3 regions of the Streptomyces sp. NPDC049887 genome follow, and region 2 is predicted to be linked to each of the others. Evidence: riboswitches for the same ligand, from Rfam matches in the RefSeq annotation. Region 2 holds a riboswitch; each other region holds the start of a gene.
What was found. A riboswitch is a leader RNA that binds a small molecule or an ion and turns the genes downstream of it on or off. The one in region 2 is predicted to bind cobalamin.
Positions count from the first base shown of each region.

Region 1: linked by a shared signal. The riboswitch ahead of AB0J10_RS30350 ((2Fe-2S) ferredoxin domain-containing protein) and the one ahead of metE (5-methyltetrahydropteroyltriglutamate--homocysteine S-methyltransferase) in region 2 are both predicted to bind cobalamin.
Region 3: linked by a shared signal. The riboswitch ahead of AB0J10_RS20315 (energy-coupling factor ABC transporter permease) and the one ahead of metE (5-methyltetrahydropteroyltriglutamate--homocysteine S-methyltransferase) in region 2 are both predicted to bind cobalamin.

Region 1 covers NZ_JBFAMM010000035.1:62,956-72,339, reverse strand. The annotation lists partial or broken gene AB0J10_RS30365 (alcohol dehydrogenase catalytic domain-containing protein) at 1-181, opposite strand, end outside; gene AB0J10_RS30360 (alpha/beta fold hydrolase) at 336-1,106, shown strand; partial or broken gene AB0J10_RS30355 (hypothetical protein) at 1,263-1,313, opposite strand; gene AB0J10_RS30350 ((2Fe-2S) ferredoxin domain-containing protein) at 1,502-1,891, opposite strand; cobalamin riboswitch at 1,931-2,120, opposite strand; gene AB0J10_RS30345 (hypothetical protein) at 2,360-2,755, shown strand; gene AB0J10_RS30340 (carbonic anhydrase) at 2,933-3,535, shown strand; gene AB0J10_RS30335 (SulP family inorganic anion transporter) at 3,621-5,216, shown strand; gene AB0J10_RS30330 (selina-4(15),7(11)-diene synthase) at 5,567-6,685, shown strand; gene AB0J10_RS30325 (cytochrome P450) at 6,982-8,322, opposite strand; gene AB0J10_RS30320 (cytochrome P450) at 8,840-9,384, shown strand, end outside.
Region 2 covers NZ_JBFAMM010000018.1:132,842-142,225, reverse strand. The annotation lists gene AB0J10_RS22175 (lipase family protein) at 762-1,880, shown strand; cobalamin riboswitch at 2,249-2,471, shown strand; gene metE (5-methyltetrahydropteroyltriglutamate--homocysteine S-methyltransferase) at 2,637-4,955, shown strand; gene AB0J10_RS22165 (hypothetical protein) at 5,276-5,965, shown strand; gene AB0J10_RS22160 (PepSY domain-containing protein) at 6,185-7,690, shown strand; partial or broken gene AB0J10_RS22155 (enoyl-CoA hydratase) at 7,760-7,910, opposite strand; gene AB0J10_RS22150 (Lrp/AsnC family transcriptional regulator) at 7,954-8,394, opposite strand; gene AB0J10_RS22145 (transaminase) at 8,400-9,384, opposite strand, start outside.
Region 3 covers NZ_JBFAMM010000016.1:26,636-36,019, forward strand. The annotation lists gene AB0J10_RS20295 (NADPH-dependent 2,4-dienoyl-CoA reductase) at 1-1,551, opposite strand, end outside; gene AB0J10_RS20300 (ATP-binding cassette domain-containing protein) at 1,648-2,502, opposite strand; gene cbiQ (cobalt ECF transporter T component CbiQ) at 2,511-3,260, opposite strand; gene AB0J10_RS20310 (energy-coupling factor ABC transporter substrate-binding protein) at 3,267-3,635, opposite strand; gene AB0J10_RS20315 (energy-coupling factor ABC transporter permease) at 3,632-4,324, opposite strand; cobalamin riboswitch at 4,353-4,574, opposite strand; gene AB0J10_RS20320 (PTS fructose transporter subunit IIA) at 4,591-4,995, opposite strand; gene dhaL (dihydroxyacetone kinase subunit DhaL) at 4,992-5,588, opposite strand; gene dhaK (dihydroxyacetone kinase subunit DhaK) at 5,682-6,674, opposite strand; gene AB0J10_RS20335 (chemotaxis protein) at 6,872-7,969, opposite strand; gene AB0J10_RS20340 (alpha/beta hydrolase) at 8,145-9,020, opposite strand.

The DNA of each region.
Region 1 (9,384 bases), on a different contig from region 2:
TCACCACGTCCTCCAGGTGCAACGACTTCCGGGGATCCTTGTCCACCGTCGCCACACCCTCGAACATGCCGATGTCTTCTTTTCTGACGACGCTCCCCCGGTAACTCTCGGGGATGCGCAGACCGGAGAAGTCCACGGTCTCGGCGTCGTCGGAAAGGATGGCGCTGACTATTTCGTTCACAGGATCAGGGTAGGAAGAGGGCCTCGGTGCGGGAACCCCGATTCCACCGGCGGACCCCCCAGAAAAGCCGGTAGGGGGTTGTCGGCCGGAAATCCGCTCCGCAATTCTCTGTTCGGTGCACCGATGAGAACGGGTATGAAGGAATGTGGAAATTATGGAGAGTCCTGCCCGCGACGGCGCCGGCACAGGTTCCTGGATCCGCAGGTTCCACCCGGTCCCCGATGCCGACGCCCGGCTCGTGTGCTTCCCGCACGCCGGGGGTTCCGCCGGCTTCTTCTTCCCACTCTCGCGCGCCCTCGCGCAGCAGGGTGTCGAGGTGCTCCCGGTGCAGTACCCGGGACGGCAGGACCGGCAGGCCGAGCCCACCGTCCCGGACATGGCGGTGATGGCCGACCGGGTCGCCGAGGCCCTCACCCCCTACCTGGACCGGCCGTTCGCGCTCTTCGGCCACAGCATGGGCGCGACCCTCGCCTACGAGGTGGCCCGCCGTGCGCAGGACACCGGCCGGGCGCCCGCCGCCCTGTTCGTGTCGGGCCGTCGTGCCCCGCACCGGGTCGTCGACGACGGGTTGCACCTGCTCTCGGACCGGGAATTGGTCGAGGACATCCGGGCTCTCGACGGCACGGGGTCTGAGATGTTCGGCGACCCGGAGCTGCTGGAACGCGCCCTGCCGGCCATTCGGAGCGATTACCGGGCCGCCGAGACCTACCGGTTCCTCCCGGGACCGCAACTGCGCTGCCCGGTGCATGCGCTGACCGGGTTCTCGGACCCACGCGTGGGCGTCGGCGAACTGCACCACTGGGCCGGCTGCACCGATGGGCCGTTCGAGCTCCAGGTCTTCCCCGGCGGCCACTTCTACCTCACGGATCACGCCGAGGCGATCACTGCCGGGATCGCGGACCGGCTGGCCACGGCGACGGCCTGACGGGCGGTCCCGGCCGGGCCGTGGCGGACTCGGCCGGGCCGGCGCGCCAGGCCCTTGACCGGCATCCGCCGTAGGTCCTCCCCGTCCAGCAGCACCCGTCCGTGGCGGGGCCAGTGCCCGGTGGACAGTGCGCAACAGGGTCGACCTCCCGGCGCCGTCGGGGCCGACGAGGCCGACGACCTCGCCGGGGGCCGCACTCAGCGACACGCCCTCCGCCAGGGCCCTGCCCCGTCCTGGACCACCGGCAGGTCCTCCACGGCCAGTCCTCCCGGCGCGCCCACGGCTCCGCTCCCCCTCGTGGCGTCCTCCCTCATGCCGTGCTCCGGCGCATCAGCCACCGGATGACGCGGCGGGCCGCGCGTCGGACGGGAGCGTGGGGCGAGGGGTCCGACGGCTCAGCCTGCGTCCCGGAGCGATCCGGAACGGACGCGCCGTGGCGGGGTGAAGGCGTACAGCGCGAGGATCTCCGGCATCTCGGCGAGGCCCGGGCCGCCCGCGCGCACCCACGCGGCCACGTCCTCGGTCGCGGCCGGATCGTTCACCAGGCCGAACCAGGCCGGTCGCCCGCCCGCGGCCCGCCCCTCGGCCGACGGCTGCACGACGACGACGTTCGCCTGGTCGCACACGTCCAGACAGTCGGTGATCCGCACCGGTGCCTGTTCCGCGAGACGCGCGGCCTGATGCGCGTGGTCGACTCCGGTCACCTTGGGACTGCCGCAGCAGCAGTCCCGGCACACCACGATCCGGCACGGCACCGGACCGGTGTCCACTGGCCCCCTGGGCACCACGACAAGCCCTCCCCTCCGGGGAAATCCGCCCCGGTCAGCTCGAGGAGGCGACCGCGTGAGTCTCCTGGCTCCCGGGTCACCGCTCGCCCCGGCCTTCCCACCCGCCTCCGGGCAGTGGTCCGCTCGGGGTCCGCTCGCCGATCACAGTGGCGGGACCGCGCCGGATTCACACCGGCTTCCTCGTTCCGCCGTCGCCTTTTACGGCGCTCATCATCGCAGAGTCCCGCGCCGTGTCCACGCCGTGTCCGGATCCGGCCGGCCAGGACCGCCCGTCACTCCACTCCGGGCGGCCACCGAGGGCGTCGGCCGTACCGCGAACGGACGCCCACCGGTGGCACCCGAACACCGGACGAACCAGGCTGACAACACCACATACTGCAAAAGACGCAGTAATCAACCGGAAAACGAGGCAAAGGAACGGTAATGTTCGGCCCGGCGCAGCACTGACAGCCAAGGAGTCCGGCGGTGATCTCACGTGTGTCAGCGGGCATTCTGCTGATCTGCGCGGTGCTGCTGCACGTGGTGACTCCGCTGTGCGCCACCCCCGACGCGCCCCGGGCCGAGGCGGCCGTCGTCACCGAGAACAGGAACCCCCACACCGCGGCCGTGGTCGTCCGCGCGGACGGTGCCGGGCTCCACCACGACGAGTACGACCCGCGCAACCACCCCTCGCGGCTGACCCCACTCGGCGCTCCGGCCGCCGCCGGCCCCGGCTACGGGAACACCGGCCACGGCGGCGGCGCCCCGGACGAGACGACGGGCCCCCCGCCCGGCACGTCGGCCGGGACCGCGAGACACAGCCGGAATCCCGGCGCCGCAACGGCGCCGACCCTGAGCACCCTGCAGTCGTTCCGCTGCTGACCGGCAGGTGCGCCACCGGTCACCGCCCTCCCCCAGCCCCCGGGACACCGCTCCGGCACGCCCCGGGACGGACCCGGGGCGGGCCGACGCCGCCGTCACGGGGCGTCAGGGCCACCGCGGCGCACCCCTCTTCTGCGAAGCAGACCCGTTCCGCATCGAAGAGACCGAGGTACGACCATGCAGTCACTCATCGAGCACGCCCGGCAGTTCCCCGCGCGGATCGCGGGCCAGCAGGACGCCTACGCGGCACTCGCGCGGGGGCAGCGGCCCCAGGCGCTGTTCATCACCTGTTCCGACTCCCGGGTGGTCCCCTCGCTGATCACCGGCGCCCGGCCCGGCGACGTGTTCGAGGTACGCACGGCCGGGAACATCGTCCCGCCCTGGCGGCCGCAGGCGGCGTGTGCCGTCGGGGGCAGCCTGGAGTTCGCCCTGGAGGCCCTGGAGGTGCCGGACATCGTCGTGTGCGGCCACTCGCACTGCGGTGCCGTCCAGGGCCTGCTGCGGGAGCAGGACGTCCGGAGCATGCCGCTGGTACGGCGCTGGCTCACCCGGGCGGGCCACCGCACCGGGCAGGACGGGTCCGCTCCGTCGGCCGACGAGGAACTGACGCCCGCCGTGCAGCGGCACGTCCTGACCCAGCTCGGCCATCTGCGGACCTACCCCTGCGTCGCCCGGCGGCTGGACTCCGGCCGGCTGCGGCTGCACGCCTGGTTCTACATGGTCGAGTCCGGCGAGGTCCTCTCCTGCGCGGCGGACGGCCGCACCTTCCGGCCCCTGTGATCCGGGCCGGTGCGGTGGCCGCCGGCGGCCACCGCACCGGCCCCGACGCCCACGACGTTCCTTCCTCACCTCCTGAAAGAACGCCATGCCCCTGATCACTGCAGAGCAGCGGCGCACCCTCCGCGCCGACGTCACCGCCTCCCTCGTCGTCTTCCTCGTCGCCCTGCCGCTGTGCGTGGGCGTGGCCGTCGCCTCCGGCGTGCCGGCCGAACTCGGCCTCATCACCGGCATCGTCGGCGGTCTGGTCACCGGGCTGCTGCCCGGCAGCAGCCTCCAGGTCAGCGGTCCCGCGGCCGGGTTGACCGTCCTCGTCTTCACGGCGGTCTCCGACTACGGGCTGCCCGCCCTGGGGGTGATCGTGCTCGGCGCCGGGCTGATCCAGCTCGTGCTCGGTGCCCTGCGGCTCGGCCGCTGGTTCCGCGCGATCTCCCTGGCCGTCGTCCAGGGCATGCTCGCCGGTATCGGGCTGGTCCTGATCGCCGGTCAGCTCTACGCGCTGGCGGACGCCAAGGCGCCGGGCGGCGGCCTGGCCGACCTGGCGGGCCTGCCGCGGCTCGTCCTCACCACCGTCACCTCGCAGAACGCCCTCCTGGCCCTCGCCGTGGGCGTGGGAACGGCGCGGCTCATCGCCGTGTGGCCGCGCGTCTCGGGACGGGCGCGGGTGGTGCCGGGAGCGCTGGTCGCGGTGGGTGTCGCGACCGTACTGACCGCCCTGTTCGACCTGCCGATCGCACGGGTCGAGGTCACGGGGCTGCTGCACGCGATCCATCCGCTGGGCCTGTCCGACGCGACGCGGCTCGCCGACGTGGGACTGGCGGCCACGGTCGTGGCGTTCGCGCTGATCGCCTCGGCCGAGAGCCTGTTCAGCGCGAACGCCGTCGACCGGCTCCACTCGGGCCGCCGCACCGACTACGACAAGGAGCTGATGGCGCAGGGCGCGGGCAACAGCGTCTGCGGTCTGCTCGGCTCCCTGCCGATGACCGCGGTGATCGTGCGCAGCTCCGCGAACGTCCAGGCCGGTGCGCGCACCAAGCTCTCCCGGGTGCTCCACGGCGTGTGGCTGCTGCTCTTCGCGGCCTTCCTCCCGCAGGCTCTCTCCTACGTCCCCACCGCCGCGCTCGCCGGCGTCCTGATCCACGCGGGGTGGAAGCTGATCCCGGTGAAGGAGATCGGGCCGCTGTGGCGGGACCACCGGGGCGAGGCGGTCGTCCTGGTCGTCACGGCTGCGGCGATCGTGACGACGAACATGTTCGAGGGCGTGCTCATCGGTCTGCTCCTCGCCGTCGTCAAGACCGCCTGGGCCATGTCCCACGTCCACATCTCCGTGTCCGACAGCGGCATCGGGCCGGTCCGGGTCCGGCTCAGCGGCAACGCCACGTTCCTGCGGCTGCCCCGCATCCTGGACACCCTGGAGGCGCTGCCGCAGCGCCATGTGGAGCTCGACCTCTCCGGGGTTCGCCATCTGGACCACGCCTGCATGACCGCCCTGCAGAGCTGGGCCGACGAGCGCAACGCCCACATCTCGCGGCCGGAAGCGGAGGTCGGGGTCCTGGGCGGGTCCGGTACGGGCGGTGCGGCTGCCGAGGCGTCCGCGGGCCCGGACACGGCCGGTACGGCAGGTGGCGCGGGCGGCCAGACCCGGGGCTCGGCCGGTTTCCGCCCCAAGGGGCCGCAGCCGTAGCGCACCTGACAGCACGTCCGGTGGCGGGAACGCGCCATCCGCCGGACGGACCGCCCCCGGGCCCGCGGACGCTTCGGCGGCCGGCACGGGGGCGTCGTGCGAGTGCCCGCAGGTTCCGGTTCCGACGGGGCGCCGCAGGTCCTGGGCCCCTGCCGGTCCGCCGTGTGCCCCCGTGGCCCTCCGCTCCTCGTCCTCGCGGGGGCCGCGGTCGGTGGTCGCCCTATTGGATCGGCCGACAGGGCTGGCTACTATGCGCCATAGTTGATCACTCTGAGGTGGGAGTGATCGGTGTGACCACAGTGGCGCCGGGCACGTCGGCCCTGGCGCAAACCGCGAACGAGAGGACGGCCGTGGGGCCCGAGCTGACAGTTCCGCCGATCTACTCCCCGATAGCCCCGGCAATCCATCCACGCCACGCGGACATCGACATCCGGACCGCCGCGTGGGCAGAAACGTTTCGCATCGGCTCCGAGGAGTTGCGCGCCCGCCTCGTACGTCAGGACATCGGTACTTTCGCCGCCCGCATCCTGCCGGAGGGCCGCCAGGAGGTGATCTCCCTCCTCGCCGACTTCGTCCTGTGGTTGTTCGGTGTCGACGACGGGCACTGCGAGGAGGGCGAGCTGGGCCGGCGCCCGGGCGACCTCGCCGGCACACTCCACCGGCTGCTGCGCGTCGCCCAGAACCCCGAGGCTCCGATGCTCCCCGACGACCCGCTGGCGGCCGGTCTGCGCGACCTGCGCCTGCGGGCCGACCGCTACGGGACCTCCGGGCAGACCGCCCGCTGGGTGGGCACGCTGCGCGAGTACTTCTTCTCCGTGGTCTGGGAGGCCTCCCACCGGAGCGCGGCGACGGTGCCCGACCTCAACGACTACACCCTGATGCGCCTGTACGACGGCGCAACCTCGGTCGTCTTCCCCCTGCTGGAGATGGGCCACGGCTACGAACTCCAGCCGCACGAGCGCGACAGCACCGCGGTGCGCGCGGCCGAGGAGATGGCTTCGTTCGTCATCACCTGGGACAACGACATCTTCTCGTACCACAAGGAGCGCAAGGGCACCGGCTACTACCTGAACGCGCTGCGCGTGCTGGAGCAGGACGGCCTCACCCCCGAACAGGCACTCACCACGGCGATCGCCCAACGGGACCGCGTGATGGGCCTGTTCATGCGGCTGAGCGGGCATCTCTCGCAGGACGGCAGCCCACAGCTGAGGCAGTACCTCGCCGGGCTCGCCTCCTTCATCCGGGGAGCGCAGGACTGGGGGATCAGTTCCATCCGCTACACGACACCGGACGACCCCGCACGCATCCCGTCCGTCTTCCGTGACACCCCGACGGACGAGAGCCGGGAACCGCTGGACATCCCCGCGGTCGCCTGGTGGTGGGACCTCCCCACCGGCCGGCCGGCACTCGCCCGGCCCCGCAACGGCACGCGGGAGGACCAGCACAGGAACCTCACCCCGGTTCGCTAGGGCGTGTTGCGTCCGGCGACGTTCGTCCCGTCGCGGCGCCCGGCACGGCGACCGGCGGCGCTGCCGAAGCACCGAGCAGGCCCTCCGGGCCGATCCGGCGCCTTGCGCCCCTCCCCCTCGGCCCGGAGGGCCTGGGGCGACCCCACGCACCGGACGCCGCTGCGCGCCGGGCGATCCTTGCCCGGCGCGGCACCAGTGCCACCCCTGGCACCGCGCGAGGAGCACGGGCGTCGCGGTGCGGTGCCCGTGCTCCTCGCCGCGGGTGCAGCGCCGGCCCGGCCGGGCGCGAGCGGGGTTCAGCGTGACAGCAGGGTGCGCCACCACGATCGGGAGGCCGTCGCCGAGGGGACGGGCTCGTCCTCCCGCGGGGGGAGAGGCAGGGCCGCCGCGGGCAGCGGCTGGGCCGCGATCGGGGCACCGTACGGCGGGAGCTGGGTGCCCAGTGAGCGCGGACGGGTGAACCGGACCGGGAGTGCGGAGGGCCGGCGGGTGAGCCAGTCCGCGGTGATGCCGATCTCCGTCTCGGGAACGGCGAGTCTCATGTCCGGCAGGAGTGACATGAGTTCGTCGATGCCGGTGTCCGCGATGGCACGGCCGATGTCACCGCCCGGGCACTCGTGGGGACCGCTGCTCAGCGCGAGGTGCGAGCGGTTCCCGTGCATCGGCACGGTCAGGTCGGGCCGCTGCTCGGGGTCCACGTTGGCCGCGGCGATGCACAGCAGCAGCAGGTCGCCGGACTTGATCGCCCGCCCTCCCAGCTTGGTGTCGGAAGTGGCCCAACGGCCCGGAACCACACCGATGCTGGGGTTGTCCCACATGACCTGCTCCAGGGCGTCGGGGAGAGTCATATGACCGCCCGACAGGCTGCCGCGGAACCGGCGGTCCGTCAGGATCAGCCGCAGTGTCTGGGCGATGAGATTGACCGTGCCCTGGTGGGCGGCCACCAGGGTCAGGCGCAGATGCTCGACGATCTCGGTGTCCGTCAGGCGTGACTCGTGCAGGATGAGCCGCGACGCCAGGTCATTGCCCGGCGCGGTCTTCTTGTACGCGACGAGGTCCTCCAGGACCTGGGTCACGAGCGCGTTGCTCGCGGCCGCCGTCTCGCTGCCGCGCATCAGGTCGAGCGTCGGCTCGACGAGCAGCGGACCCTTGTCCGGTGTCATTCCGAGCAGCCGGCTGACGACCAGCATGGGCAGCGGCTCGGCGTACTCGCGGACGAGGTCGGCGGTGCCGTCCGCCCCGAAACCGCTGACGAGCTGACGGGTGTAGTGCGTGACGTACCGGCGCATGCCGCGGCGGTTGAACTGGGCCAGTCCGTCCACGACGGCGCCACGCAGGCGGGCGTGCTCCTCGCCGTCGGCGAAGACGCACAGCGGCTGCCAGCCCACCATGGGGATCAGCGGGGAGTCCGCGGGGACGCGGCCCTCGCGGAAGGCGCTCCAGCGCCGCGAGTCCCGGCTGAACAGCAGGGGGGTGCGCATCACCTCCAGGTTCTCCCGGTACCCGAGCACGATCCACGCCGGGATGTCCCCGTGCAGGAGGACCGGGGCCACCGGGCCGTACTCCCGGCGCAGTTCCTCGTACGTGCCGGCCGGGTCGGTGATCTCCGGCAGGCGCCGGAGGCCGCCGGCGGCCATGCCGTGGGCGGGGCACCCGGGCGGTGGCACGAGCCCGTCGGCGGATGTCGGGGGTTGGGGGGTCACGGGGCCTCCGGATATGGGGAGCGACCCCCTTCACGAAGGCCGGCCGGGGGCGCTCATGATCGTCGCTGCTGACCGCGGGCAGCGGTCTCGGCTGCCGGTCTCCGCTGAGCAAGATCGGCACTCAGGGCAGCATATCCCCGGCCGTCCCAAACCCGACAGGGAGTCAATGCTCCGTCGGGCAAAGGGTGTTGGACCTCACGAAAGGGTCCACGGGATGCGTCGCGCCGGCGGCCGACGGACCGTTCGACGGAGAACGATGTTTCCCCGGTGCGGCGGGTGTCGAGAAAATGACCATGATGGTGCCCGAGGGGCGGCTTCCCGGCCTCCCCTCCTCCCGGTTCGTCCCGGCAGGCCCCCCGAGGGCCCGCCCGGGCACCGCCGCGTACACCACATCCCCCCACGCCGGGCCGGCAGCGCCCCGGCACGAGAACGTCTCGCGAGAGGACGCACCGTGTCACTGGAAGCCATACCTCGTGCCAAGGGCCGGGTGCCGGGCCTCGGTCATGTACCACGGCTGGTGCGAGCCCCCCTCAGGGTGCTCAGCTCCCTCCACGCCGAAGGCCCGGTACTGCGGCTCGACATCGGCACCATGCCGGTGGTCATGGTCACCAGCGCCGAGACCGTCGGCGAGGTCCTCGTCAAGAAGGCCCGCTCCTTCCGCAAGGGCCGGCTGTTCGAACGTGTCCGGCCGCTGGTCGGCAACGGTCTGGCCAACTCCGACGGCTCCCAGCACATGCGCAACCGGCGGCTGATCCAGCCGATGTTCTACAAGGAGCGCCTGGAGGGCTACGCCGACGTCATGAACGAACGGGCCCGGGCGCTCGCCGACTCGTGGAGGGACGGTCAGGTCGTCGACGTCGACCGGGCCATGGGGGCCCACGCGATCGAGACCCTGGCCGCCACCCTCTTCAGCACCGACATCGGCGCCCCGGCGGTACGGGCCGTCCAGGAGGACCTCCCCGTCATCCTCAACAGCATGCTCTTGCGGGCTCTCGC
Region 2 (9,384 bases):
GCAGGCCCAGACAGCGCGCCGGGTCCTTCTTCGTGCCCGGCGAGACCTCAGCTCTCGCGTCGCCATTGCCGACCTCCTCGGCTGCCCGGGCACCCTTCTCCGATGACGGTGCCGTGGGTCTTCCAACTCTCTGTCGGTTCACCCTCCGACCCGGAATGACCAAGATCAGAGTTGTTCCCCGGGTGACGCTAAGCGGCAAGGGGTCTTTGCGCCTGCCCAACGTCACTCAGGTAGGCCATTCGGCAGGCGCGGTCTCACCCGCGAGCCTGCGACAGCGCCGTCGGAGAACCCGACAGGCCTTCCCGGCTCCGGGGAACACCGGAGCCGGGAACAGCAACCCCAATGGCGCACCGAACCGGCCCTCGGCAGGCGCAGGTCCCCCTGGCCTCCTACGGTCAACGATGACTGCACAGCCACCGTCCCTAAGCCCCGGACTCACGCTTCGGCGCACTGATGGAGGCTCAGGATGAGAAGAAGACGAAAGCGGGGTCGCGGGTATGGCCGACGCAGCGATACAGACTCCTCCGCCAGGGCCGTCCCCCCGCGCTGGGCTCCCGAAGGAGCCGGGCCGGTGCAGACTCCGCCGGAGGGCCTTGCTTCGCAGGGAGAGAGCATGTGCGGTCGTGCTGCTGGCCGGGCTCCTCATCGGTGGGTACATCGCTCCATCGGGAGGCCCGGGCGGTCCCACCGATGCCGCACGCAACGGGGACGTAGTAGGTGTTCCAACCCACCTGCGCAATGTGCCCCAGGGGATTTCTGCTGTGGCCGACGGAAAACTGCTCGTGTACCGCATGCCGGGTATGCGGGGGAACCAAGTCAATGCGACGGCCATGCTGTTCCTTCCCAAGAAGGCACCTCCGGCAGGAGGTCGGCCGCTCGTCGTGTGGGGCCACGGAACCGTCGGATGGGCACCGCAGTGCGCGCCCAGCGTCCAACTCCAGGAACACAAAACCTGGGTCGACGGCCCGAACGACGCCTTGCTGGCAGCCGTCCTGAAGATGGGCATCGCCGTCGTCGCGCCGGACTACGAGGGGCTGGGGCCCGCGTCCGCGGGCGTCACCGCGGGCCACGGCTACTACGACCTGTCCAGTGAGGGCAACTCCATGATCTTCGCCGCGGTCGCCGCGCAGCGATACCTGGGCGACAGGCTGTCAGGGCAGTGGGTCCCAGCGGGATGGTCGGAAGGCGGCTTCGCAGCACTTGCCGCCGCCTACTACTCAGACTCTGCCACCAAGGCAGACCCGGACCTGGAATACCGCGGTGCCATCACCCTTGCCCCGGTCCCAGACGTGCCCGCCATGAACAGAATCCTGTGGCAGGTCATCGACAACGCGTCCCAATCCGGGCTCCCCCCGACGGACCACCAGATCGACCAGTTGGTCTTCGCCAACGCAGAAACCATCTACTTCACGAAGACCGAACGATACGCGGGCTACCACGTCGACCCCAGCCAGGTCTACGGCCCGAGAATGCTCAGGTTTTACCACCAGGACTGGCAGCGATGCCTGGACGACCTGAACGCACTTGTCAAGCAGGACATCCGGAACTATCTGGCTGCCTCCCCGTCACACCGTCCGGACTCGTATCCGGGGGTTCGCGGAGACACACCCAACTCGCTTCCGGAGAACAGACGGTTCTTCGAACAGAACCAGGGCAAGCTCGAAGCCTCGACCCTGCCGGGCTCGGTCCTGTGGCTGTACGGGACGGACGACATCACCAGCCCGAACTCCGTCACCTACAACGTCGTCAACAAGATGGTGGCCAACGGCAACGACATCAACCTCTCTGTCCTGGAAGGGGCAGGCCACTACGACGTCCCCGTCGTCGGCCTACCGCTGATCCAGGCTCGCCTCAAACAACTCTTCGCAATGGAGTCATAACGACCTGCCCCCGGTCCACCGGGTTTGCCGGCCCGCTCCCAGTCTCCGGCCGTGTACGGGTGCACGGGACCGGCCAGCACCATCATCAGCCCCATCTCGTCTCACACGAGAGCCCGTCACAGATCCGGTTCCACGTCTCCCGGTCGACCATGCCGGCCTCCACCCGGACAACCGCGGGTACGGCCCACCGGCCAGGTGGTCCTCCACCATCTCGGCGAACTCAACCTGCGGATCGGGAACGTGACCGACCCGCCGACGGTGCAAAGCACCCTCGGGCGTCCAACTCCACGTTTTCGGTCTCCTCGGTATCGAAGTCGCACGAACCGCTGGTCGCAGACCCGAATCGGTGATCTGCGAAGCACGGGTCTAGGCTGACCTGTGCAACTGGTTCGCCCCGTCCTCCAGGCGGGGCGTCGCAAGAGGGAACCCGGTGGGAATCCGGGACTGCCCCGCAGCGGTGAGCGGGAACGACCGCCGTCAAACGCACTGGGACCTCCGTACGGGCCTGGGAAGCGACGGCCATTAGGTGTCCTCCGGTCAGGGGGGACGTGCCCGCGAGTCCGAAGACCTGCCCGTTGCCCGCGCGCGGACGACTCCGTGCGCGGACATCCCGGTGACCTCGAGGGCGGGTCGGCGTACACACCAGGCGAACGGCCGTGCCTTGTCTCGCACGCTCGCACCGTCCGGTTCGTCACCCCTTCGCGCTCTCGTCCGGCCTCCGGGATCTCAGGGATTCATCTCGCGAAGGAGATCTCCGTGACATCGAAGTCCGCAGCCGAGGCAGCACGGGCCACCGTGTACGGCTACCCCCGCCAGGGCCCGAACCGGGAACTGAAGAAGGCCGTCGAGGGCTACTGGAAGGGCCGGGTCACCGCCGACGCCGTCCGTGCCACCGCCGCCGAACTGCGCCGCTCGAACTGGCAGCAGCTCGCCGAGGCCGGCATCCACGAGGTGCCCACCGGTGACTCCTCGTTCTACGACCACGTCCTCGACACCACCGTGATGGTCGGCGCGATCCCCGAGCGCCACCGCGCCGCCGTCGAGGCCGACGCCCTGAGCGGCTACTTCGCCATGGCGCGCGGCACGCAGGACGTGGCGCCGCTGGAGATGACGAAGTGGTTCGACACCAACTACCACTACCTGGTCCCGGAGCTGGGTCCGGACACCGTGTTCACAGCCGACTCGACCAAGCAGGTCGCCGAGCTGAGGGAAGCCCTGGCCCTCGGACTGACCGCGCGCCCCGTCCTGGTCGGCCCGGTCACGTACCTCCTGCTCGCCAAGCCCGCCCCCGGCGTATCCGCGGACTTCGAGCCGCTCACCCTCCTGGACCGGCTGCTGCCCGTGTACGCCGAGATCCTCGCCGACCTGCGCTCGGCCGGCGCGGAATGGGTGCAGCTCGACGAGCCCGCACTCGTCCAGGACCGCACCCCGGCCGAGCTGAACGCCGCCGAGCGCGCCTACCGCGAGCTCGGCGCCCTCACCGACCGGTCCAGGCTGCTCGTCGCCTCGTACTTCGACCGGCTCGGCGACGCCCTGCCGGTGCTGGCCAAGGCCCCGGTCGACGGACTCGCCCTGGACTTCACCGAGTCCGCCGCCGCCAACCTGGACGCCCTCGCCGCCGTCGGCGGACTTCCCGGAAAGCGCCTGGTCGCGGGGGTGGTCAACGGCCGCAACATCTGGGTCGACGACCTGGAGAAGTCGCTGTCCACCCTCGCCACCCTGCTCGGACTGGCCGACCGGGTCGACGTGGCCGCCTCGTGCTCGTTGCTCCATGTGCCGCTGGACACGGCCCCGGAGCGGGACATCGAGCCGCGGATCCTGCGCTGGCTCGCCTTCGCGAAGCAGAAGACGGCCGAGATCGTCACCCTCGCCAAGGGTCTCGCCCAGGGCACCGACACGATCACCGCGGAACTCGCCGCCAACCGTGCCGCTCTGGCCTCCCGAGCGGGCTCCCCCATCACACACGACCCGGACGTACGGTCCCGTGTCGCGGCGGTCGCCGAGGCCGACGGCCGCCGCTCCCAGCCCTACACCGAACGGGCCGCCGCCCAGCGCGCCCATCTCGGGCTGCCCCTGCTGCCGACCACCACGATCGGTTCCTTCCCGCAGACCGGCGAGCTGCGTGCGGCCCGCGCCGACCTGCGCGCCGGCCGGATCGACGCCGCCGGCTACGAGGAGCGCATCAGGGCCGAGATCCAGGAGGTCATCTCCTTCCAGGAGAAGACCGGCATCGACGTACTGGTGCACGGCGAGCCCGAACGCAACGACATGGTCCAGTACTTCGCCGAGCAACTCACCGGCTACCTCGCCACCCAGCACGGCTGGGTGCAGTCCTATGGCACCCGCTACGTCCGCCCGCCGATCCTGGCCGGCGACATCTCCCGCCCCGAGCCGATGACGGTGCCCTGGACGCGGTACGCCCAGTCCCTCACGTCCCGCCCGGTCAAGGGCATGCTCACCGGTCCGGTGACCCTGCTCGCCTGGTCGTTCGTCCGCGACGACCAGCCCCTCGGCGAGACCGCCCGCCAGGTGGCCCTCGCCCTGCGCGACGAGGTGAACGATCTGGAGGCTGCCGGGACGTCCGTCATCCAGGTGGACGAGCCCGCGCTGCGAGAGACGCTGCCGCTGCGCACCGCCGACCACCCGGCCTACCTGGCCTGGGCGACGGAGGCGTTCCGGCTGAGCACGAGCGGGGTCCGGCCGGACACCCAGATCCACACCCACATGTGCTACGCCGAGTTCGGCGACATCGTCCAGGCCATCGACGACCTCGACGCCGACGTCATCAGCCTGGAGGCCGCCCGCTCGCACATGCAGGTCGCCCGCGAACTGGCCGCTCACGGCTACCCGCGCGAGGCAGGCCCGGGCGTGTACGACATCCACTCACCGCGCGTTCCCAGCGCCGAGGAGGCGGCCGAGCTGCTCCGCACGGGTCTGAGGGCCATCCCGGCGGAGCGGCTCTGGGTCAATCCCGACTGCGGCCTGAAGACCCGCGCCTGGCCCGAGACCCGGGCCTCACTGGAGAACCTGGTCGCCGCCGCACGTGCCGTTCGCGGCGAGCTGTCCCGGTCCTGACCCGCACATCCGAGGGCCGGGGCGCCTACAAGCGCCCCGGCCCCGACGAGATCCGCCGCCGCGAGCAGGAGCGGCAAGTCGGACGGCTCGCAGACTTCTCGATCACCCGCGCCCGATGGTCCGGCTGATTTCGGTCAGGATAAGCTCACCCGGCCCGAGCCGTGCTCGCATACGACCCCCGCGAGCTGCACGGGCTCGATCACGTCACGCGCCCCGACTGCTGTCGTGGGACAACCGTGGCCGAGATTGAACGGTGACGGATCCGCACACGTAGTAGTGCGGAAGAGGCATGAGCCGCCCGACGAACGCGAGGAGGAGTGATGGCCGACCGTGGCCTGCTCCGCTTCGCGCGGGTGGCGGTGTTCAGCCTGGTGTGCGTGCTCCTGGCGGCCACCGGGCACAGCGTGGCCGGGGGGCATCATCCGCCCTTCGCCCTGCTCGCGGCCGGCGGCACGGCAGTCGCTTTCACGGCGGGGCGCCTCGCCGGACGTGAGCGCACTTTCCGGCAGATCGCCGGTGCGGTCACGGTCACGCAGGGCGCGCTGCACCTGCTGTTCGCGTTCACCGGCCCCGGCCACACCCGGACGCCCTCCGTGCACAACGGCCAGCACGTCGGGCATATGCCGCATGCAGAGCGTATGGGGACCTACGGCTCGGAGATCGTGACCGGAGCCGTCGGTGCGGGGGCCGAACCTGTCGGCACGGCCATGGCCTCCGACCATCAGAGCCCGCTCATGCTGCTCGCGCACCTGGTCGCCGGGCTCGGCGCCGCCTGGTGGCTGCGCCAGGGGGAAGCCCTGGTGTGGCGGCTCTGCCGACTTCTGGGCACACCCCTTTCGGCGGCGCTGCACGCGCTGGTTCTGCTGCGGCGGTGGTCGCGGTTCCGGGCGTCGCTTGCACGCCGCCGCACCCCGCCGGACCGCGGCGCGGACCGCGAGGTGCCGTACCGCACCCGGGTCCTGGAGCACATGGTCGCCCGGCGTGGTCCGCCTGTGCTGTTCACCCACTGATCCGGCCGAAGCGGGCCGACGCGCCGCCCGCCCGACCGGTGTTCCCACCGCCCGTGAATCCGGACTTCCGGCCCCATGCGGCGGCTCTCACGCGTACCCCGGGTTCCGCGCGGCTCCGCTCGTCGCGCAGGGACCGATCGGTGGCGCGCGCTTCCGGCAGTGAACAGTCCCCGGCCCCTGCGTGCGGGCCGGGCAGGACTTCAGGAGCTGAACCCACTCATGAGCACCACATCCGACGCCTCTCCCGACGGGGCCCCGGCCGCCGACTCCCCGGACGAGAAGCCCACGTCGGACCAGTCCAGGCCCCCGTCGGCCACCCCGGTCAACGGTCGTACACGCTCCGGCTGGTGGCCCCTGCTGACCCGGCTGCACTTCTACGCCGGCATTCTGGTCGCCCCGTTCCTGCTGGTCGCGGCGCTGACCGGGCTGGCGTACACCGCCGTTCCGCAGCTGGACCAGCTCGTCTACAACCAGGAGCTGCGAGTGGAGGAGGTGGGTGGGACGCCGAAACCGCTGACGGAGCAGATAGCGGCCGCCCGCGAGGCCCACCCCGAGGGCAGCATCATGTCGGTCGTTCCGCCCGAGGCCGCCGACCACACCACCAAGGTGGTGCTCTCCGTCCCCGAGCTCGCCGAGCAGGACAGGCAGCGCACCGTCTACGTCGATCCCTACACCGCGGAGGTGCGCGGCGCCCTGACGACCTGGTTCGGTTCGACGCCCCTGGCGACCTGGCTGGACGACCTGCACCGCAACCTCCACCTCGGGGAGACCGGCCGGCTGTACTCCGAGCTCGCCGCGAGCTGGCTGTGGGTGCTGGTCCTGGGCGGTCTGCTGCTGTGGTTCGGACGCCGGCGCACCTACGCGGGCGGGGCGAAGCGCAACACGCTGCTGCCCGAGCGCGGGGCACGCGGCGTGCGCCGCAGCCGCAGCCTCCACGCGGTCACCGGCGTGTGGATCTCGGTCGGGCTTCTCGTCCTCAGTGCCACCGGTCTGACCTGGTCGGCGTACGCCGGCGAACGCTTCACCGAACTGCGCACCTCGCTGAGCGCGTACGCACCCGAGCTGGACACCACCGCATCCGCCGAGGGCTCCTCCGGGCACGACCACTCCGGCGGGCCCGGGGCCGGCGGGGACGCCGCGGACGGCGGTCTCCCGGAGGGTCTCAGCATCGACCGGATCCTGGAGAAGGCACGTGCCGCGGGACTCGACGGTCCGGTGGAACTCGGCGTGCCTGCGGACGAAAAGAGCACCTGGACGGTCGCCCAGACCGATGGGCTGTGGCCGGTCCGCATGGACCAGGCGGCCGTCGACCCGCACAGCGGCGAGATCACCTCGCGGGTCGACTGGGCGGACCACCCGGTGCTGGCCAAGCTCAGCAGCCTCGGTGTACGCGCCCACATGGGCACTCTCTTCGGCCTGGCCAACCAGATCGTCCTCGCGGTCATCGCGCTCGGGCTGAGTGTCGGCATCGTGCTCGGCTACCGCATGTGGTGGCAGCGCCGACCCACCCGGGGGGACCGCTCTGCCCTGGTGGGCCGCGCGCCCGCGCGCGGCACGTGGCGGCACCTGCCCCGGCCCGCCCTCGCCGTGGCGGTGCCGCTGGTGGTCGCCGTCGGCTGGGCGTTCCCGCTGCTGGGCTGGTCCCTGCTGGCCTTCCTGGTCCTGGACGGTGTGCTCGCGCTGGTCCACCGGCGGCGCACCGCCGGTCCGGCGGCGAGCGCCTGACACAGGTCCCGTGCCGTGTGGCCCGCGCTTCGTACGAGCGCGGGCCGCACGGCCGTTGAGAACACCAGCTCAGCGGTGGCGGAACTCGGGCAGAGCGCTGGTCCACGAAGGCACCCGTGCCCTGCTTCTGCTGTGCGGCTCCGAACACCGCCTGGGAGAGCCGGCGTTCGAAGCGGACGCCTTCGGTATGGGTGGTCCCGAAGTCCCGCGCCACCGCCTCCCCCGTACGGGGCGGTGCCGTGAGCCGTGGTGGGGGCGACCGGTCAGCCGACGTCCCACATGAAGCGGTGGGTGTGGATGCCGAAGTACGGGAAGGTGTCGACACCCACCACTCCCTCGAGGGGCCTCACGGCGTCGTTGACGAAGTCGAGCAGGTCGGCCGGCCCGGGACTGACGACCTCGGCGAAGAGGGCGTAGTGCCCGGCGGTGAGCACCGCGTAGACCACCTCGTCACGGGCCGAGAGGGCGTCGGCCACGGCCCGCGGGTCGCCGTCGACGCGGATACCGAGCATGGCCATGGCCTGGCCGCCCATGGCCATGGGGTCGGTGACGCCCACGACCTGGACCGTCCTCGTGTCGATGAGCCGCTGCAGGCGCTGCCGTGCGGCGGAGGGGGAAAGACCCACCTTGGGGCCGAGGTCCGCGTAGGGGATGCGGCCGTCCTTCTGGAGTTCGCGGAGGATGGCGCGGTCGATGTCGTCCACGGGTGTCAGCCTGCCAGTTCCGCCAGGGCGTCGGCGAAGAGGGTGGTGTGGGTGTCGACGTCGGCCTCGGTGGTGGCGGGGCACATCAGCGCCATGTTGTGGAACGGCGTCATGAGGACCCCCCGGTTGGCCATCCACAGGTGCAGGAAGTCCTCGAGCTCCGGGTCGGAGGCGGCAGCGGACTCGGTGCCCGTGCGCGGCGCGGGCGCGGTGAACCGGTACTCCGTGCGGGCGCCGAGGCGGCTGACCGACCAGGGCAGACCGTGCTTGTCGATGCCGCTCCGGACGCCCTGCTCGAAGCGGGCGGAGAGCGCGGACATGGCCGCGAAGGCGCTGTCCGTGAGCACGTGTTCGAGGGTTGCCCGCATGGCGGCGACGGACAGGGCGTTGCCGGCGAGGGTGCCGCCGACCCCGCCCATGTCGACGAGGTCGAGGTCCCCACGGCGGAGGAGTCGGTCGGCGAGGTCGGCGGACAGGCCGTAGGCGCCGGCCGGGACGCCTCCGGCGACGGCCTTGCCGATGGTGAGGATGTCGGGATCCAGGGCCCAGGCGGCGGTGGCACCACCGGGGCCGGCGGAGAAGGTGTGGGTCTCGTCGTTGACCAGCAGTACACCGTGCCGGCGGGTCAGCTCGCGGACGCCCTCGAGGTAGCCCGGCTCGGGCAGCACGATACCGATGTTGGTGAGGGCGGGCTCCATGAGGACCGCGGCGACGTCACCGTGCGCCAGTTCCCTCTCCAGCCCCTCCAGGTCGTTGAACTCGGCGACGCGACTGGTCAGCGTCACGTCGCACGGGGCTCCGACGTTGCCGGGACGGCTGGTCGCACCGCGCCCCTCCGGGCCGGTGACGATGAGGGACTCGTCGACACTTCCGTGGTAGCAGTAGCTGTTGAAGAGGATCTTCCGGCGGCCGGTGAGCGCCCGGGCCAGCCGGATGGCCCACCGGTTGGCGTCCGTGGCGGTGAGCGAGAAGGACCAGCGCGGCAGGCCG
Region 3 (9,384 bases), on a different contig from region 2:
GAGGAACTCCGCGACGTCGAAGCCGATCCCCCCGGCGCCGACGACGGCGACCCGCTCACCGACCTCGGCCCCGTCGCGCAGCACGTCGAGGTAGCTGACGACGCTGCGGTGGTCGACGCCCTCGATCGCCGGCGTCCGGGGCGTGACCCCGGTCGCGACCACGATCTCGTCGTACCCGGTCAGCAGTTCCGGCGTGACGAAGGTCCCGAGCCGGACCTCCACCCCGCGCAGCTCCAGCTGGGTGCGGAAGTAGCGCAGCGTCTCCTCGAACTCCTCCTTGCCGGGGATGCGCTTGGCGATGTTCAGCTGCCCGCCGATCTCCCCGGCTGCGTCGAAGAGCGTCACCTCGTGGCCGCGTTCTGCGGCCGAGACCGAGAACGCGAGGCCCGCCGGGCCGGCGCCGACGACCGCCAGGCGCTTGCGCAGTCGGGTGGGGGAGAGCACCAGCTCGGTCTCGTGGCAGGCACGGGGGTTGACCAGGCAGGAGGTGATCCTGCCGCTGAAGGTGTGGTCCAGGCACGCCTGGTTGCAGCCGATGCAGGTGTTGATCGTCTCGGCGCGGTCCTCGCGGGCCTTGGCGACGAACTCCGGGTCGGCCAGGAAGGGCCGTGCCATGGACACCATGTCCGCGCGTCCCTCGGCGAGCACCCGCTCCGCGACCTCGGGCGTGTTGATCCGGTTGCTGGTGACCAGCGGCACCGACACCGCGCCCATGAGCTTCCGCGTCACCCAGGTGTACGCGCCGCGCGGCACCGAGGTCGCGATGGTCGGGATCCGGGCCTCGTGCCAGCCGATGCCGGTGTTGATGATGGTCGCGCCGGCCGCCTCGATCTCCTTGGCGAGCGCGACCACCTCGTCGAGCGAGGAGCCGCCGGGCACGAGGTCGAGCATCGACAGCCGGTAGACGATGATGAAGTCGTCGCCGACCCGCTCGCGGGTGCGGCGGACGATCTCCCGGGGGAAGCGGGTGCGGTTCTCGTACGAGCCGCCCCATCGGTCGTCCCGCTGGTTGGTCGCGCTCGCGATGAACTCGTTGATCAGGTAGCCCTCGGACCCCATGATCTCGACGCCGTCGTAACCCGCGGACTTGGCCAGCTCCGCGGCACGGACGTAGTCCTCGACGGTCCGCTCGACCTCCTCGTCGGTGAGGGCGTGGGGGACGAACGGGCTGATGGGGGCCTGCAGCGCGCTCGGCGCGACCAGCTGGGGGTGGTAGGCGTAGCGCCCGAAGTGCAGGATCTGCATGGCGATCCGGCCGCCCGCCGCGTGCACCGCTTCGGTGACCGTGCGGTGCTGCGCGGCCTCCTCCGCGGTGGTGAGCTTGGCGCCGCCGTCGTAGGGGCGCCCCGCGTCGTTCGGGGCGATACCGCCGGTCACGATCAGCCCGACGCCCCCGCGGGCGCGCTCGGCGTAGAAGGCCGCCATGCGCTCGAAGCCGTTCTCCGCCTCCTCCAGGCCGATGTGCATCGAGCCCATGAGCACCCGGTTCGGGAGTGTGGTGAAGCCGAGGTCGAGCGGGCTGAGCAGATGCGGGTACGGGGTGGGGGTCATCGGGGCGCCTCCTCGCGCAATGAGCGTCGCCCCCTTTTGTAGACGCCGGAACCTCGTTATGCAACTAGTTGCACAACGAGGTCCGGGTGAGATGCGCTACGCCGGTACGGTCCAGCGGTCCAGCTCCTCCGGGGTCCGGGGGCCCGGGCTGCCCGCTTCCAGCAGCCCGTGGGCGCGCAGCACCTCCTCCGCGGCCATCGCCCACGGCAGGCGCAGCCGGGCCGAGTCCAGCAGTTCCCGGTCCGCCAGCAGCTCCGTGACCGGCCCCGTCCGCAGCCCCGCCGGCGACAGCACGGCGGCGTCGTCCGCCCAGCGCAGCGCCAGGTCCACGTCGTGCGTGGCCATCACCACGGTCGTGCCGCCCTCCCGCAGCCGCTCCAGCACCGCCAGCAGCCGCTCCTGCCCGTGCGGGTCGAGTCCCGCCGTCGGCTCGTCCAGGACCAGCACCCGCGGCCGCATCGCCACCGCGCCCGCGATCGCGGCCCGTTTTCGCTGCCCGTACGACAGCAGATGCGTCGGGCGGTCCTCCAGCGCCGTGATGTCCAGGGCGTCGAGTGCCTCGGCGACCCGGGCCCGTACCTCCGGCTCCGGCAGCCCCAGGTTCATCGGCCCGAACGACACGTCCTGGCCCACCGAAGCGGCGAACAGCTGGTCGTCCGGATCCTGCACGACCAGCTGCACCGTCGTCCGCAGCCGGGTCAGCCCGCCGCGGTCGTACGCCACCGGCTCGCCGTCCAGCAGCAACCGGCCCTCCTCGCAGCGAAGCCCGCCGCTGAGGAGCCGCATCAGGGTCGTCTTGCCGCTGCCGTTGCGGCCCAGCAGCGCCAGGGAACGTCCGCCCGGCACGGCGAAGTCGACACCGCGCAGCACCGGCGGGCCGTCCGGGTAGGAGAATCCAGCGCCGGCCAGTTCCACCACGGGCGCCCCGGCCCCGGGTACGCTCGCGTCCACGGACGTTCTCACAGTACGGACCTTTCCAGTACGAGGGTGAGGGCGACGATCCCCGCCAGCAGCCCGGCGGTCGCCGCCAGGAAGCGGGCCGACACCGTCGCGGGCGGCACCAGGACCCGCAGCGTTCCGTCGTAGCCGCGCCCGGCGAGTCCGGTCTGCAGCCGCTGGGCCCGGTCGAAGGCCCGCACGAAGGCGGTCGCGGCGAGCCCGGCGAGGGACCGCCAGGCCGCCGCCCGGGTCGTGTGCCCGAGCCGGGCCGCCTGCGCCTGACGGATCCGGTGCACCGCGTCGAGCAGCAGAAAGCCGATCCGGTACATCACCAGGGCCACGTCCACGACGGGCCCGGGCACCCCGGCCCGGACCAGCCGGGGCAGCACGTCCGACACCGGCGTGGTGAACGCGAACAGCAGCACCCCGAGCGAGGCGGCGGACGTCCGCAGCAGGATCCGCACGGCGTCCGCGGGGCCGTCGGGCGCGAGCGCCAGGAAGCCGTCGGGGCCGCCCACCGAGAACAGCAGGGGCACCGCGCCCGTGACACAGAACCCAAGCGGCACGCGCCACGCCCGCCACAGCTGCCGCGGAGCCACCCCGGCGGGCCCGAGCAGTACGGACACGGCCGCCGCGGCGACCAGGACGGCGCCCGGCCACGGCGGCAGCGCGACGGCGCAGACCGTCAGTCCGAGCCCGAGTGCCGCCTTCTCGCACGGATGACGGCGGCGCCAGCGACTGCCGTGCGCCGCCGCGTCGATCGGCAGCATCGGCGGCTACGCGCCCGGGCCCGCGGTATCGGAAAGCCCCGCGGAACCGGCGGCCGGCGCCTCCCCGGCCACCGCCCGCGCCTCACCCTGCCGCCGCCCCTTGCGCAGCCCGAAGTAGTACGCCAGGACACCGGCACCCAGGGCCGCCTGGAGGGCGAACAGCGCCGACTCGACCTCCCCGGACGGAGGTTCGTAGAGCGGCGCGAACCACGGCTCGTAGTCCGGTGCGATCTCCGTGATCGCGGTCTCCGCCTCCCCGTCGGCGCCCGTGAAGGGCTCCTCCTTGTGGTCGCCCAGACCGAGGGCGAGCGGCAGCACCGCCAGCGCCGCCACGATCGCCACCAGCAGTGTGTTGATCTTCGCGTTACGGCTCATCGGACCGCGGCCTCCTTCTTGGCCCCGCCCTGGAGGAGCACTCCGAGGCGGGTCAGCTCACCCTTGCTGGACTGCACGAGCAGCCGCATCACCAGCACGGTGAGCAGGCCCTCGCTGACGGCCAGCGGGATCTGGGTGAGCGCGAAGATGCCGCCGAACTTGGCCAGGGCTCCGGCCACGCCGCTGCCCGGGTCGGGGAACGCCAGCGCCAGCTGCACGCTGGTGACGCAGTACGTGGACAGGTCCGCGACGAACGCGCCGAAGAAAACGCCCACCATCAGCGACACCCCGGACCGCCGCAGCAGCGCGTACACCCCGAAGCCGGCCCACGGCCCGACGATCGCCATCGAGAACACGTTCGCGCCGAGCGTGGTCAGTCCGCCGTGGGCCAGCAGCAGGGCCTGGAAGAGCAGGGTGATCGTGCCGAGCACGGCCATGATCGGTGGCCGGAACAGGATCGCGCCCAGCCCCGTGCCGGTCGGATGCGAGCAACTGCCGGTCACGGAAGGGATCTTGAGTGCCGACAGGACGAAGGTGAAGGCCCCCGACGCGCCGAGCAGCAGGGTGGACTCGGGATTCGCCCTGACCTCACGGGTGAGCGCCCGTACGCCGTGGATCACGAAGGGGGCGGACGCGACGCCCCAGGCGGCGGCGTGCACAGGGGGCAGATACCCCTCGGCTATATGCATGGTTGGGAGACCCTCTCCAGCACCTCGTGGATGGACAACGCGCCCTGGCCGGTCTCCTGGCTGACGGGTCCTGCCGCCCGGGCTCCGCCTTCCCGGACACCACGGTCTCCCGTGGCGGTCCAGTGGCTTCCTTGCGGAGAGAGCCGGACTTCCCGATCACAGTGGCGAGGGCCGCACCGGTACTCCACCGGTTTCCCGTTCACCAAGGCCCTGCGACATTAGTGCGTTGACCAGGTGCATCACAAGCCGCGCACGGATGCGCACGGTCACACCTTGCGATAGTCGTACGCCTCGGCGGCCGCCGCCTCCACCGCGTCCAGATCCGCGCCGGCGGACGCGGTGACCACCGCGGCGACGGCGCCCTCCACGAACGGCGCGTCCACCAGCCTGGTCCCCTCCGGGAGTTCGTCGCCCTCGGCCAGCAGCGCCTTGACCGTCAGCACGGCGCTGCCGATGTCGACCAGCACGGCCACCCCGGCGCCCCGGTCCACCTCGTGCGCGGCACGCGCCGTCAGCTCCGAACTGGTGCCGAGGCCGCCGTCCGCGGTCCCGCCCGCCGCGGCGACCGGTACGGCGTCGCCGGCGCCGGCCAGCCTGCGGGCGAGGTCGGCCACCGACTCCGCGACCTGCGCGCTGTGGGAGACGAGGACGATCCCGACCGGGCCGGTCATCGTGCCGCCTCCTCGAGGGCCCCGACCAGCAGGGCGGAGGACGTCGCCCCCGGATCCTGATGCCCGATGCTGCGCTCGCCCAGATAGCTCGCCCGCCCCTTGCGGGCCAGCATCGGCACGGTCGCCGCCGCGCCCTCGTCGGCGGCCTCCCGAGCGGCCGCGAAGGACTCGTCCAGCGCCGCGGCCGCGGGCTCCAGCGCGTCCAGCATCGTCTTGTCCCCGGCCTTCGCGCCGCCGAGCTGCGCCACCGCCGCGATCCCCGCGCGCAGCGCCTCGGCGAGCTGTGCCCGCGTCACCTCGGCCTCGTCGCCGAGCGCCTTGCCGGCCCGCCGCAACAGCGTCCCGTACAGCGGTCCCGACGCCCCGCCGACCGTCGAGATCAACTGCCGCCCGGTCAGCATCAGTACCGCACCGGGGGTGTCCGGCACGTCCTTCTCCAGCGCCGCCCGCACCGCCGTGAAACCCCGCTGCAGATTCGTACCGTGGTCGGCGTCCCCGATCGCGGCGTCGAGTTCGGTCAGCCGGGCCGCCTCGCGGTCCACCGCCTCGGCCAGGGCGTTCATCCAGCGGAGGAAGAAATCCGCGTCGAGCACAGCGCCGCCTCCTTCTCGTGACGCACCGGCTCCCCCGCGCGCGTCGTCGCGGCCCGCGGACGCGGAGCCGCCGTCGGCCGGGCCGGGCATGGCTCAGCGGCCCCAGCGCAGCGCGGGCGTCTCCACGGGGGCGTCCCACAGCCGCAGGATCTCCTCGTCCGCCTCGCACAGCGTCACCGAGCAGCCCGCCATGTCGAGCGAGGTGACGTAGTTGCCGACCAGGGTCCGGGCCACCGGAACGGCCCGCTCGGCGAGCACCCGGTGGACCTCCGCGTTGAAGCCGTACAGCTCCAGCAGCGGTGTCGCGCCCATGCCGTTGACCAGCGCCAGCACCGGACTCGACGGCTGCAGATCCTCCAGGACCGCGTTCACCGCGAAGTCCGCGATCTCCCGCGACGTCATCATCGGCCGCCTCTCCCGGCCGGGCTCGCCGTGGATGCCGATCCCCAACTCCAGCTCACCGGAGGGCAGATCGAAGGTCGGACTGCCCTTGGCCGGGGTCGTCACCGCGCTGAGCGCGACGCCGAAGCTGCGCGACCGCTCGTTGACCCGGCGGGCGACGGCCTCGACCCGCTCCAGCGGCGCCCCCTCCTCCGCCGCGGCACCCGCGATCTTCTCCACGAAGAGCGTCGCGCCCGTACCGCGCCTGCCCGCCGTGTAGAGGCTGTCCTGCACGGCCACGTCGTCGTTGACGAGCACCTTGGCCACCTGGACGCCCTCGTCCTCGGCGAGTTCCTGGGCCATGTCGAAGTTCAGCACGTCGCCGGTGTAGTTCTTCACCACGAAGAGCACACCCGCCCCGCTGTCCACCGCCGCCGCTGCCCGGGCCATCTGGTCCGGCACCGGGGACGTGAAGACCTCGCCGGGGCACGCCGCCGAGAGCATCCCGATTCCCACGAACCCGCCGTGCAGGGGCTCGTGCCCCGACCCGCCGCCGGACACCAGGCCCACCTTGCCCGGGACAGGGGCGTCCCCCCGCACCACGACCCTGTTCTCCACGTCGATGTTCAGCCCGGGGTGCGCCGCGGCCAGACCGCGCAGGCCGTCGGCGACGACCGTCTCGGGGACGTTGATGAGCATCCTCATGGGAACCTCCTGGTGGGACTGGCGACGATCACTCCGGACGGTGTCCTCTCAGGCCGGGCCGTGGCGGGACGGGCCGCACACCCTCTGCCAGTATCGGCGCAAACGGCCCGCACGGCACCGCGCTCCCCCCGATCCGTCGGCACCGTCAGCGGGCGGCCGGAGGTTCCCTGCGGTGACGGCCGTCCGGCGCAGGCGGGTCAGTAGCGCAGCGCGCTCGCGATACCGCCCATCCCCGCGAGCGTGCCGTCCGGGACGAACCGCACCTGCGCGCCCGTCTCCAGGGACTTCTCGACGATCTCGTCCACGACGTCGACCACCGCGTCCAGGTCGCCGGTGTCGGCGGGCAGGAGGTGGGCGCCGGTGTCCCGCACCGTCTCGCGGTAGTTCTCCTCCACGGCGAGCAGCGCGACCCGGCCCGTCTCCACGCTCTGCCGGATCTCGTCGACGCCGGCGGCGAAGGCGCGCCTGCCCCTGGCCCGGTCCAGTTCCTCCAGCACGCCGGAGACCTCCTGCTGCGCGTGGGCCTCGACGAACGGTCGCACCGCCTGCCAGACCGCATCGGCGGAGCCGCCCGCCACCCCGCCCCGGGGTGCGTGGACGGCCTGGCCCTTCGCGGCCGTGCCGACGTCGTCGAGGAGGGCGAGCGCGGCGGGCTCGCCGGTCACGTACAGCGGCCGCGGGTCGGCCTTCAGCACCGCGGCGAGCGCCGTGTCGGCCTCCCGCAGGAAGTGCCGCGTGTCCTCGTCCCGGAAGGTGCTGGGCACATCGCCGATGCGCTCCTGGCGCTCGGCGTCGAAGTTCTCCGCGGGGCGGGACATCGGGAAGGGCCCGGTGCGCTCCTCCGTGAGGCGGTCGGCAGCGCCGCTCCACAGGGTGGCCAGGTCCGACGCGACCGCCAGGACCCAGAAGGGGCGCTCCGCGGCCTGTGCCGAGACGAGGTTGCGGGTCAGATAGGTGTCCGACAGCACCACGCGCTCGGGCACCGGCCGGCCGAGCGTCCACACCTCGTGCTCGCCCGGCGCGGCGAAGACCACCAGTCCGTCCTCCGCGTGCACCAGGTCGATCTCGGCCAGCGCCCGGTCGAGCTGCTCGGACACGTCGATCCGGGTGTCCCGGGTGACGGCGGGATCGGCCTTGAGCTGCTCCTTGGCCTCCGTCATGAGATTGCGCAGCCGGACCGGGTCCTGCGCGCTGTCCGGCTCACGGCGGTGCGTGGGCATGAGCACCGACACCGCGGGATAGGGGCGCTGCCGGCGGAGCCGGACCAGGTCGTCGGAGCTGAGGGCTGGGTGCATCGGGTCCACCCTTTCCGAGCGGTGTGCACTGGAGGGCCGGGCTGTCCGCACCGAGGTGCGACGAGCTGAAGCCGACTCCTTGCACCATAAGTCGGATTGCCTGCGCGGGCACCAGGACCGGTGGGGCGCCGCCCCGCCCGCGCCGCCGTGCGCGTGCGCCGGGCGGGCGCCGACCTCACACCATGCCCACGAGACGGTCGGCGACCGTCCTCGCCCGGGGGCCCATGAGGATCGTCCAGTGGTTGCAGTCGGGCACCGCCTCCGCCGTGAGCAGCGGCGTCCGGGCGGTCCAGTGCGCGACCAGAGCGTCGGACAGCATGCCCGGCTCCGCCCCCGTCAGCCCCCGGGGTGCGTGCAGCAGCACCGCCGGCACCGCGAGTCCCGCCAGGTCCTCGGCGAGGGCCGGCGCCGAGGTGAGCAGCGCGCGGCCGTCGCGGCGGACCGGACCCTCCTGGGCGCGGGAGCGACGGGCGCCGGAGGGGCCCGTGATGTCGTAGCGGACGTACGCCTCGATGTCGTCGTTCCATTCGGGGCCGAGAGCGGGATGGGCGCGGAAGAGGTCCACGTACGCCTCGTCGCTCTCGAACGTACGGGTCAGCCGCGCCAGGACCGGCCCCATCGAGGAGTCGAGCAGGGCATCGGGATCGGCGCCGTCCTCCAGGGGCAGGGGAAGTCCGCCGTCGATCAGCAGCAGCCGGTCGAAGAGCTCCGGGCGGCGCGCTGCGGCCCGCAGCGCCGCACACGCCCCCATCGACTGGCCCGTGACCGCGACGGGCGCGCCGCCGCCCCAGCGCTCGGCAGCCGCGCACAGATCGGCGGCGTGGGCGTCGAGGCCGTGGGGCCCCGGGGTGTCGGCGCTGCCGCCCCGGCCCCGCAGGTCGAGGGCGAACAGCGACCAGTCGGGGTGCAGATGGCGGCCGAGAGCGCGGAACGACATCCCGGACGCGGTGATGCCGTGTGCCGCGACCGCCGTGCGCGGCCCCGTGCCGAACCGCAGGACGCGCAGCGTCCCGCCGTCGACGGGGAGTTCGAGCTCGAGGGGGTCGGTCATCCGGTGCTTCCTTCCGACGGGTCGTCACATCGCATCCGGGTCAGCCTTTCACCCGACCGGCCGGGGCGTTCCGCCCGGGGCGTGGTCGGGCCTCGAACAGGCAGGCGTCGTTGACCGTGTGGTCGGTGTCCGGCACCCCGCCGTCATGGGCGGGGATCGAGGGTCATGGGCTGTGGTCGCGTCCGTCCCGAGGAGCGAAGGCGCCGAGGGCGTCGGCGCCGGTCGCGTGGGCGTCGGCGTCGGTCGCGTGGGCGTCGGTCGCGTGGGCGTGCGGGAAGTGGCGGCCCGATCGGAGGTGTCCGGGCAGGGCGGCACGGGGCCCGCAGTGCGCACGGCGGCGTCCGACCGGCCGGGCCGGCGTCTT